Regions from separate parts of the Bradyrhizobium sp. NBAIM08 genome, predicted to be linked through region 1. Evidence: predicted binding sites of a transcription regulator. Region 1 holds the regulator's gene; the other holds the start of a gene.
The links. The regulator PhoB, encoded in region 1, activates phosphate uptake and scavenging genes when phosphate is short. The targets are predictions, from matches to a motif close to TGTCATNNANCTGTCAT.
Positions count from the first base shown of each region.

Region 2: the regulator PhoB is predicted to act here: its motif matches at 2,784-2,800, upstream of phnC (phosphonate ABC transporter ATP-binding protein).

Region 1 covers NZ_JADYVR010000009.1:186,141-190,554, reverse strand. Annotated here, with positions in the region: gene pstA (phosphate ABC transporter permease PstA) at 1-708, shown strand, start outside; gene pstB (phosphate ABC transporter ATP-binding protein PstB) at 705-1,526, shown strand; gene phoU (phosphate signaling complex protein PhoU) at 1,538-2,254, shown strand; gene phoB (phosphate regulon transcriptional regulator PhoB) at 2,277-2,984, shown strand; gene I6F37_RS27880 (GcrA family cell cycle regulator) at 3,285-3,797, opposite strand; gene I6F37_RS27875 (aspartate aminotransferase family protein) at 4,257-4,414, shown strand, end outside.
Region 2 covers NZ_JADYVR010000004.1:359,493-363,906, reverse strand. Annotated here, with positions in the region: gene I6F37_RS16430 (hypothetical protein) at 1-147, shown strand, start outside; gene I6F37_RS16425 (DUF1045 domain-containing protein) at 151-849, opposite strand; gene I6F37_RS16420 (alpha-D-ribose 1-methylphosphonate 5-triphosphate diphosphatase) at 868-2,061, opposite strand; gene I6F37_RS16415 (chloramphenicol acetyltransferase) at 2,058-2,726, opposite strand; gene phnC (phosphonate ABC transporter ATP-binding protein) at 2,901-3,716, shown strand; gene phnD (phosphonate ABC transporter substrate-binding protein) at 3,792-4,414, shown strand, end outside.

The sequences.
Region 1 (4,414 bases):
CTCCAGGTCTTCACAGCTGACACGCCGCCGCCCGGATCGACCGAGGGCGGCCTGCGCAACGCCATCGTCGGCTCGTTGATCATGACCGTGATCGGCGTCGGCATCGGCGCGCCGCTCGGCCTGTTCGCCGGCACCTATCTCGCCGAGTACGGCCGCAACGACAAGCTGACCTCGGTGATCCGCTTCATCAACGACATTCTCCTGTCGGCACCCTCGATCATCATCGGCCTCTTCATCTATGGCGCGGTGGTGGTGCCGATGCGCGGCTTCTCGGCGATTGCGGGCGCGCTGGCGCTTGCCGTCATCGTGATCCCGGTCGTCGTGCGCACCACCGAAGACATGCTACTGCTGGTGCCGAATCCGTTGCGCGAAGCTGCCAGCGCGCTCGGCCTGCCGCGCTCGCTGGTGATCAAGCGCATCGCCTATCGTGCCGCGCGCTCCGGCCTCATCACCGGCGTGCTGCTGGCGACCGCCCGCGTCGCCGGCGAGACCGCTCCGCTGTTGTTCACGGCGCTGTCGAACCAGTTCTTCAGCCTCGGCCTGAACAAGACGATGGCGAACCTGCCTGTCACCATCAACAACTTCGTGCAGAGCCCCTACGAGTATTGGAAGCAACTCGCCTGGAGCGGCGCGCTGTTGATCACCCTGACCGTGCTTGCCCTTAACATTGGCGCGCGCATCCTTGGCGCCGAGAGGACTGCAAAATGAGTGAAATGTCTGTTTCCGTCAGCGCACCGTCCGTTCATCCCGGCTCGCAGCCCCTGCCCGAGGCGCCCGCCAAGGTCACGGCGCGCAACCTCAACTTCTACTACGGCGACCACCACGCGCTGAAGAACATCAACCTGGCGCTCGGCACCAACCGCGTCACGGCGTTCATCGGCCCGTCCGGCTGCGGCAAGTCCACCCTGCTGCGCATCTTCAACCGGATGTACGATCTCTATCCGGGCCAGCGCGCCGACGGTCAGCTGTTGCTCGACCATACCAACATCCTCGACCCCAAGCTCGACCTCAACCTGCTCCGCGCCCGGGTCGGCATGGTGTTCCAGAAGCCGACGCCGTTCCCGATGACGATCTACGAGAACATCGCCTTCGGCATTCGTCTCTATGAGAAGATCTCCAAGTCCGAGATGGACGACCGCGTCGAGAAGGCGCTGCGCGGTGGCGCGCTGTGGAACGAGGTCAAGGACAAGCTCAATGCCTCCGGCCTGTCGCTCTCCGGCGGCCAGCAGCAGCGCCTCTGCATCGCCCGCACCGTCGCGGTGCGGCCCGAGGTGATCCTGTTTGACGAGCCCTGCTCGGCGCTCGACCCGATCTCGACCGCCAAGGTCGAGGAGCTGATCCAGGAATTGTCCGAGAACTACACGATCGCGATCGTCACCCACAACATGCAGCAGGCGGCGCGCGTTTCCGACAAGACCGCCTTCATGTATCTCGGCGAGTTGATCGAGTTCGACGACACCAGCAAGATCTTCACGTCGCCGAGCGATCGGCGCACGCAGGATTACATCACCGGCCGGTTCGGCTGAGGAGACGGAACATGGGTTCTGAACATACCGTAAAGGCTTTCGACAGCGACCTTCAGGAGCTCACCCGCCTGGTCGCCGAGATGGGCGGCATCGCCGAGCGCATGATCGTCGATTCCGTCGACGCGCTGATCCGCCGCGACGTCGCGCTCGGCCAGCGCGTCGTCGCCACCGACGTCGAGCTCGACGCGCTGCAGAAGCGCATCGAGGAGCGCGCCGTGCTCACCATCGCCCGCCGCCAGCCGATGGCCGTCGACCTGCGCGAGATCGTCGGCGCGATGCGCGTTGCGACCGATCTCGAGCGCATCGGCGATCTCGCCAAGAACATGGGCAAGCGCGTCGCGGCGCTGGAGACGGATTTCCATCCGCTCAAGCTGTTCCGCGGCCTGGAGCACATGACCGACCTCGTGCAGCAGCAGGTCAAGTCGGTGCTGGACGCCTATGCCGCGCACGACCTGCCGGCGGCGATGGCGGTGTGGAAGGGCGACGAAGAAGTCGACGCCATCTGCACCTCGCTGTTCCGCGAGCTCCTCACCTACATGATGGAGGATCCGCGCAACATCTCGTTCTGCATCCACCTGATGTTCTGTGCCAAGAACATCGAGCGGATCGGCGACCACGCCACCAACATCGCCGAGACCGTGTTCTACATGATCGAGGGCCAGGCGATCACCGACAAGCGGCCGAAGGGCGACATGACGACCTTCGCCACGACGGTGCCGAACACCTGACGACTTAAGGAGCTACGACCACATGGGCGCACGCATTATGGTGGTTGAGGACGAGGAAGCTCTCACCGAGCTTCTTCGCTACAACCTCGAAGGCGACGGCTATGACGTCGAGACGGTGATGCGCGGCGATGACGCCGACACCCGCCTCAAGGAGCACATTCCCGATCTGATCGTGCTCGACTGGATGCTGCCGGGCCTGTCAGGCATCGAGCTGTGCCGGCGGCTTCGGACCCGCCCCGAGACCAAGCAGCTGCCGATCATCATGCTCACCGCGCGCGGCGAGGAGAGCGAACGGGTGCGCGGGCTCGCGACCGGCGCGGATGATTATATCGTCAAGCCGTTCTCGGTGCCGGAGCTGCTTGCGCGCGTGAAGGGCCTGCTCAGGCGTGCGAGTCCCGAGCGCCTCGCCACCGTGCTCGCCTATGGCGATATCGAGCTCGACCGCGACAAGCGCCGCGTGGCGCGCTCGGGCCGGCCGATCGATCTCGGTCCGACCGAATATCGCCTGCTGGAGTTCTTCCTGGAGCATCCCGGCCGCGTGTTCTCGCGCGAGCAGCTGCTCGACAGCGTCTGGGGCCGCGACATCTACATCGACGAGCGCACCGTCGACGTCCATATCGGCCGCCTGCGCAAGCTGCTCAACCTTGGCCGCGAGCAGGACCCGATCCGCACCGTCCGCGGCGCCGGCTACGCGCTGGACGATCGCTTCGCGAAGGCTGAGCAGACGTAAGGCGCCAGCGACAGCTGGTTTGGCGAACTGCGGCGCCGATCTCGGCCGTCATCCCGGGGCGCGCGCAGCGCCAGCCCGGGATCTCAGCGCGAGCGCTTGCGCTGTTCGCGATTAGCCACAGGACGTGGTTTGGCGAAGACTCGGAGTGACCATCTCGCGCAACGATTGCGCCCCGCGGTTACGGATCCCCGCCTTCGCGGGGATGACACCGAGCGATTGGGAGCCGTCATCGTGTGACGGCTGCAGTCTTGGCGATCAAGCTTGGCGATCAAAGCTTGGCGATCAGGGAATTCCGCAAGCTCACCGCGTGCCCGGTTTCGGTGCTGCGCGACGGCGATCCGCTGCGGGCTGATAGGCCACGCGCGAATGCTGGGCACAATAGGGCAGGCCGGAGAGCGCCTTGCCGCCGCAGAAGAAGAAATCCGGGCTCGAGGGATCGCCGACCGGCCAGTGGCAGGTCGCCTCGTTCAATTCCAGCAGCGACAGCCGCTGGCTCATCGGCACCACGTTGTCGTAGGTAACCGGCTCGGCTTCCAACTCGACCTCGAAGGCCTGCGCCAACGCGGTGTTGCCGCGCGCGACGGGGCGGGTCACCCGCATCATATGCTGCGCGGGCCGTGCCTTGCGCGGCCGCGGCGCTGCCGATGAAGGGCTCTTGGCGCGGCCGGACAGGCCGAGCCGGTGCACCTTGCCGATCACGGCATTGCGGGTCACATTGCCGAGCTCCGCCGCGATCTGGCTGGCCGAAAGTCCGGCCTCCCAGAGCTTCTTCAGCTGCTCGACGCGATCATCGGACCAGGTCAAAACCGTCATTGCACCCTTTCCCTCGCTGCGCGCCTGCCATCCTGGGGCCTTCGCAGCGAATGCTTTAGCCTTGAAAAACCCGTGCCGTCAGAATCCCTTAAGGCTCGCCGGGCGCGCTCAAGCCGCCCGAACGTTTACGCCGGTACATGAGGACTTCTGGGATCAGAACTGCTGCACGAGATGTCGTATCTGACAGTCCAAACGCTACAATATGGCGTGACTCCCGCGCAAGAGTCCGCCGACTCGCTTCCACATGTTCCGTGGTGAAAAACCCGCAAAATCGGCACCGCAAGACTACGGAATCAGCGTTTCGCGAGGCTTTCCGGGCGGCATTGACACCCGTCTTGCCAGGCATAAGATAGTGCCACGTGCCGCCCTTAAAAGGCGGCACGTTTCGTTTTCCGGGGCCGGTCGATGGTGCGTCGCGCAATGCATGCCTCACGCCGTCCGCAACATTCAAGTGACGTCATGACTAACAGCGCAGCGCCGCATTTGCTCCCCGTTTTCGCCAGGGCCGACCTCGGTTTCGAGCGCGGCGAAGGCTGCTGGCTGATCGCGACCAACGGCGATCGCTATCTCGATTTCACCTCGGGTGTCGCGGTGAATGCGCTCGGCCATGTCCATCC
Region 2 (4,414 bases), on a different contig from region 1:
GGCGGATGTCTGGCGTGGCTGGTCTACCGCCATCTGGGACTGAGGTTCGTCTCGCGAAGCTGGTTCAACCTGGATGCAGTCTGGGCGACCAGCCTCGTTCTGGTTGGCGCGGTGGCACTCGCTTTCAATCTTGCGGCCTCGCGCTGAGGTCTACCGCACCAAAGCCCATTCGCCGATGATGCGAAATCTTGCTTTGGCATCCTCCTGCTTGAACAGCGCGATGCGATCGACCGCGAGCGTCTCGATGCCGAGCGCCGCAAACCTTGCCCGCAGCATCTGAAGGATCGGCCCGCGCCGCTCCGCATCCAGCCGACCCGTCAAGGTCATGTGGAAACGGAATTCCTCCATCACGTAGGGATAGCCCCAGCGGTCGAGATAATCGCGCTGCCGCTCGCTGAGCTTCTCCGGCTTGCGCCGAGCGCGATCTTCCGCCGTCAGCGGGGCGCGAAACGGGTCGAACGCGCGAACGCAATCAGCGGCAAGTTGCTGGAGCGTTTCCATCGGCTCGGCCGGACTAACGGCAATGAAGCCGCTGATGGCATCGACCACTGGTCGGATTGCCGGGATCGGACGTGTCCTGCCCGCGAAGGCCGCGCAGGCGGCCAGCAGCTCGGCTTCGGTATTGCCAGGCGCCAGCGCCATCGGCGCCTTCAGCGTGGCGTGAAAGCCGTATTTGCGAGGATCGGCGCTGACCTCGCGCCAGTCGGGCGCGGCGTGCAGCGCCTGCTCTGGAAACGAAATCTCGCCGCCGCTGTAGGCGTCATAGCCGAGCAGCTCGGCGCCGAAGCGGGAGAGGGCGCTGTCGCGGCCTGCGGCATAATAGATCGCGTAGCGGGGGAAACCTGTCATTGCCTCAGCATAACCAATTTACGCCGCGACGACAGTCTCGCGCGGGGCCGCCACTGCGGTGAGCAGCCGCGTCGCGTCGGTGAGATGCACGAGCCTGCCGCCTGAGATCACCGCGATCACCCGCGGCCGCAGCTTCACGTTGTCGTCGACGAGGAGAATGTCAGCGCGGCGTCCCTCCGCGAGCAGGCCGCGATCGGTGAGGCCGGTCGCGCGCGCCGGGCCGGCGGAGACCAGATCCCAGGCCTGAGCCAGAGGCACCACGCCATCGGCGGCCAGGCGGAACGCGGCGAGCAGCTGCGCGGGATAATAATAGTCAGACGCCAGCACCGAGCAGAGCCCCTTGGCGATCATGTCGGAGGCCCTGGTCCAGCCGGTGTGGCTGCCGCCGCGCACGACGTTCGGCGCGCCGTAGACGATGGTATCGCCGTGGCTGGCCGCTGCGCGCGCCGTCTCCTCGTTGATCGGAAACTCCGCGATCAAGGCGCCGAGCTCGCGAAAGTCCCGGCGCATCGCCGGGCTCGAATCGTCGTGCGAGAGCATCCGCACCTCGGCCCCGCGGGCCGCAGCGGCCAGGCGTGACACCGAGGCGGGCACCTCGTCGGCGCGCGAGACCACGCGCTCGACCAGCCGGTCGAATTCTTCGCTCGACAGACCGGTGCGCTCCACCATGCGGTTGCGCTTGCGTGGGTTGGAGATGTCGGCAACGACGCCGTCCATATGATCGTTGAAGGCGAACAGGTCGACGCGGCCCTCGCTGAGCCACTGTGCGATCTCCGCTTCGGCATCGAGATTGAAGGTCTCGTGCCGCAGGTGGAAGCGGGTGTCGGCAGCGAATTGCGGACGCTGCCGCTCGATCGCCTCCATCAGGCCGCGCGCATTGTCGGCGCTGCGCAGGCCCGGCTCCCACGAGCAGGTCGTGGCGTGAAACACGGTAGTGATGCCGTTGCTGATCGCCTGGCGGTCGCTGTCGGCGAGCGCGACGTCGATCGGAAAGTCGACGCCGGCGCGCGGCATCATCTGGCGCTCGAAGGCATCGCCATGCAGATCGACGATGCCGGGCAGCACCAGCAGGTCACGGGCATCCAGCGCCAGCCGCGCCCGGCCGCGAGAGGCGTCGACCTCTGCAATGTCTGTTCCGGAGACGAGAAGGGAGGTTGCGACGAGCTCGGCGCCGATCAGGGCCCGGCCGCCTTCGATGAATATGTCTGTCACGCGACCGCGCTTCGTTTGCTGGCAGGAGAATTGGCGAGTGAGCTCGCTTTTGCTTCGTATGCCGAGAGGAAATCTTCAATCCCGAGCTTGCGGAAATTGGGCAGCGCCTCGCGCAACTTGTCGTGATCCCAGTCCCACCAAGCAAGCCTTGCGAGCCGTCCGGCGATCTCCTCCGAGAATCGCCGCCGCACGATGCGGGCCGGATTGCCGGCGACGATGCTGTAGGCCGGCACGTCCTTGGTGACGATCGCGCCGGCGGCGATCACCGCGCCGGTGCCGATGTTGCGGCCCGGCAGCACGATCGCGCCATGGCCGATCCAGACGTCATGGCCGATATGAACGTGATGCCGGCGGCGCCAGTCGAAGAACTCGAGATCGTCGCTCTCACCTTCGAAATAGGCGCTGGATCGGTAAGTGAAATGCGCCTGAGTGGCGCGATGCATCGGATGGTTGCCGGGATTGATGCGGGTCATCGCCGCGATCGAGCAGAACTTTCCGATGGTGGCGTAGGTGATCTGCGCATCGTTCACGACATAGGAATAATCGCCCATCGCCACTTCATGCAGGATCGTGCGCGCGCCGACCTCGGTGTAGGCGCCGAGCCTGGTCTCATGCAGCTTGGCCGAGGGATCGACGGTCGGCTGAACCGAAAGAGCTTTGGCCATGTTGCATCCGAAGTGCGAGGGCGGGAGTCTTTCTTCGAGCGGCCGGATGACGGTGTCGTGACAATGAGATGACAGGGGATGACGTGCGTAGGATGGCCGCACTGCAGCAGCCTTGTCACACAAGTGTTAACCACGGGCGTTAGCGGTTGGCTCCAGCTACTCTGGAGCCCCTCGATGCTGGTGGTTGAAGGCCTGACGTGTCGCTTCGGCGCGAAGGCCGCTGTGGACGATGCTTCGTTTCAAGTTTCCCCTGGCGGCTTCGTCGGGGTGATCGGGCGATCCGGCGCCGGCAAGTCGACATTGCTGCGGTCCATCAACCGCCTCATCGAGCCCTCCGAAGGCCGCATCCTGTTCGAAGGCGTCGACGTCACCGCGCTGCGCGGCAAGGAGCTGCGGCAGTGGCGTGCGCGGTCGGCGATGATTTTTCAGCAGTTCAACCTCGTCGGCCGGCTCGACGTCCTCACCAATGTGCTGATGGGGCGGCTGTCGACGGTGCCGACATGGCGGTCGCTGCTGCAGCTTTGGCCCGAAGAAGACAAGGCCATCGCGATGTCGGCGCTCGAGCAGTTCGACATGGCTGCCATCGCGGCCCAGCGCGCCGACCAGCTCTCGGGCGGTCAGCAGCAGCGCGTGGCGATCGCGCGGGCGCTGGTTCAGCAGCCCGACATTATCCTTGCCGACGAGCCGATCGCCTCGCTCGATCCCCGCAACACCAAGATCGTGATGGATGCGCTTCTGCGCATCAACAAGCATTTCGGTATCACCGTGCTCTGCAACCTGCATTCGCTCGATCTCGCCCGCAGCTATTGCGACCGCCTGATCGGGATGGCCGCGGGGCGGGTGGTGTTCGACGGCGCGCCGGCGGCCTTGACCGATCATATCGCGCGCGAGCTGTACGATCTCGAGGCGAATGAAGTCATGGATGTTGCGCCCGCGGATGCATCGGTCGGCACGGCAGTTCCTGCCCTCCGCACGGTTGCCGTGGCCTGATCGCTGCTTCTTTAAATCGAGCCTGGTCGTAGAGCCGGAACTCGACAGTTTCATAACCTTGAAATGGGAGACGTCATGATAGACCGTCGTACGATCGTTGCCGCTGCGGCCCTGGCATTTTCAGTTTCAGCCGCTGCGGCGCAGGACTGGAAGGCAAAATATCCTGAGTTGATCTTCGCAAAAGTCCCCGACGAGAATGCCTCCGGCACCACCAACCGCTGGACGCCTCTGACGGAGTACCTGTCCCGCGAGCTTGGAACCAAGGTCACGCTGCGCATCGCCAACGACTACGCCGCGGTGATCGAAGGTCAGCGTGCAGGAAACATTCACATTGCGATGTACGGCCCGGCGTCCTACGCGCGTGCCTACATCATTGGCGCGAAGGTCGAACCGTTCGCGATGGAGGTGAACGGCGACGGCACCAAAGGCTATTACTCGGTTCTCTATGTCAAAAGCGATTCGAGCTACAAGGACATTAAGGACCTGCAAGGCAAGAACCTCTGCCTCGTCGATCCCAATTCGACTTCCGGCAACAACGTGCCGCGTTTCGCGATGAACAAGATGGGCATCGACCCGGAAAAGTTCTTCGCCAAGGTGGTCTATTCGGGGAGCCATGAAAACGCGGTGATCGGGCTTTCCCAGGGCACCTGCGACGCGGCGTTCAACTGGTGGAACGACGAGAAGGAATCGAACCTGCT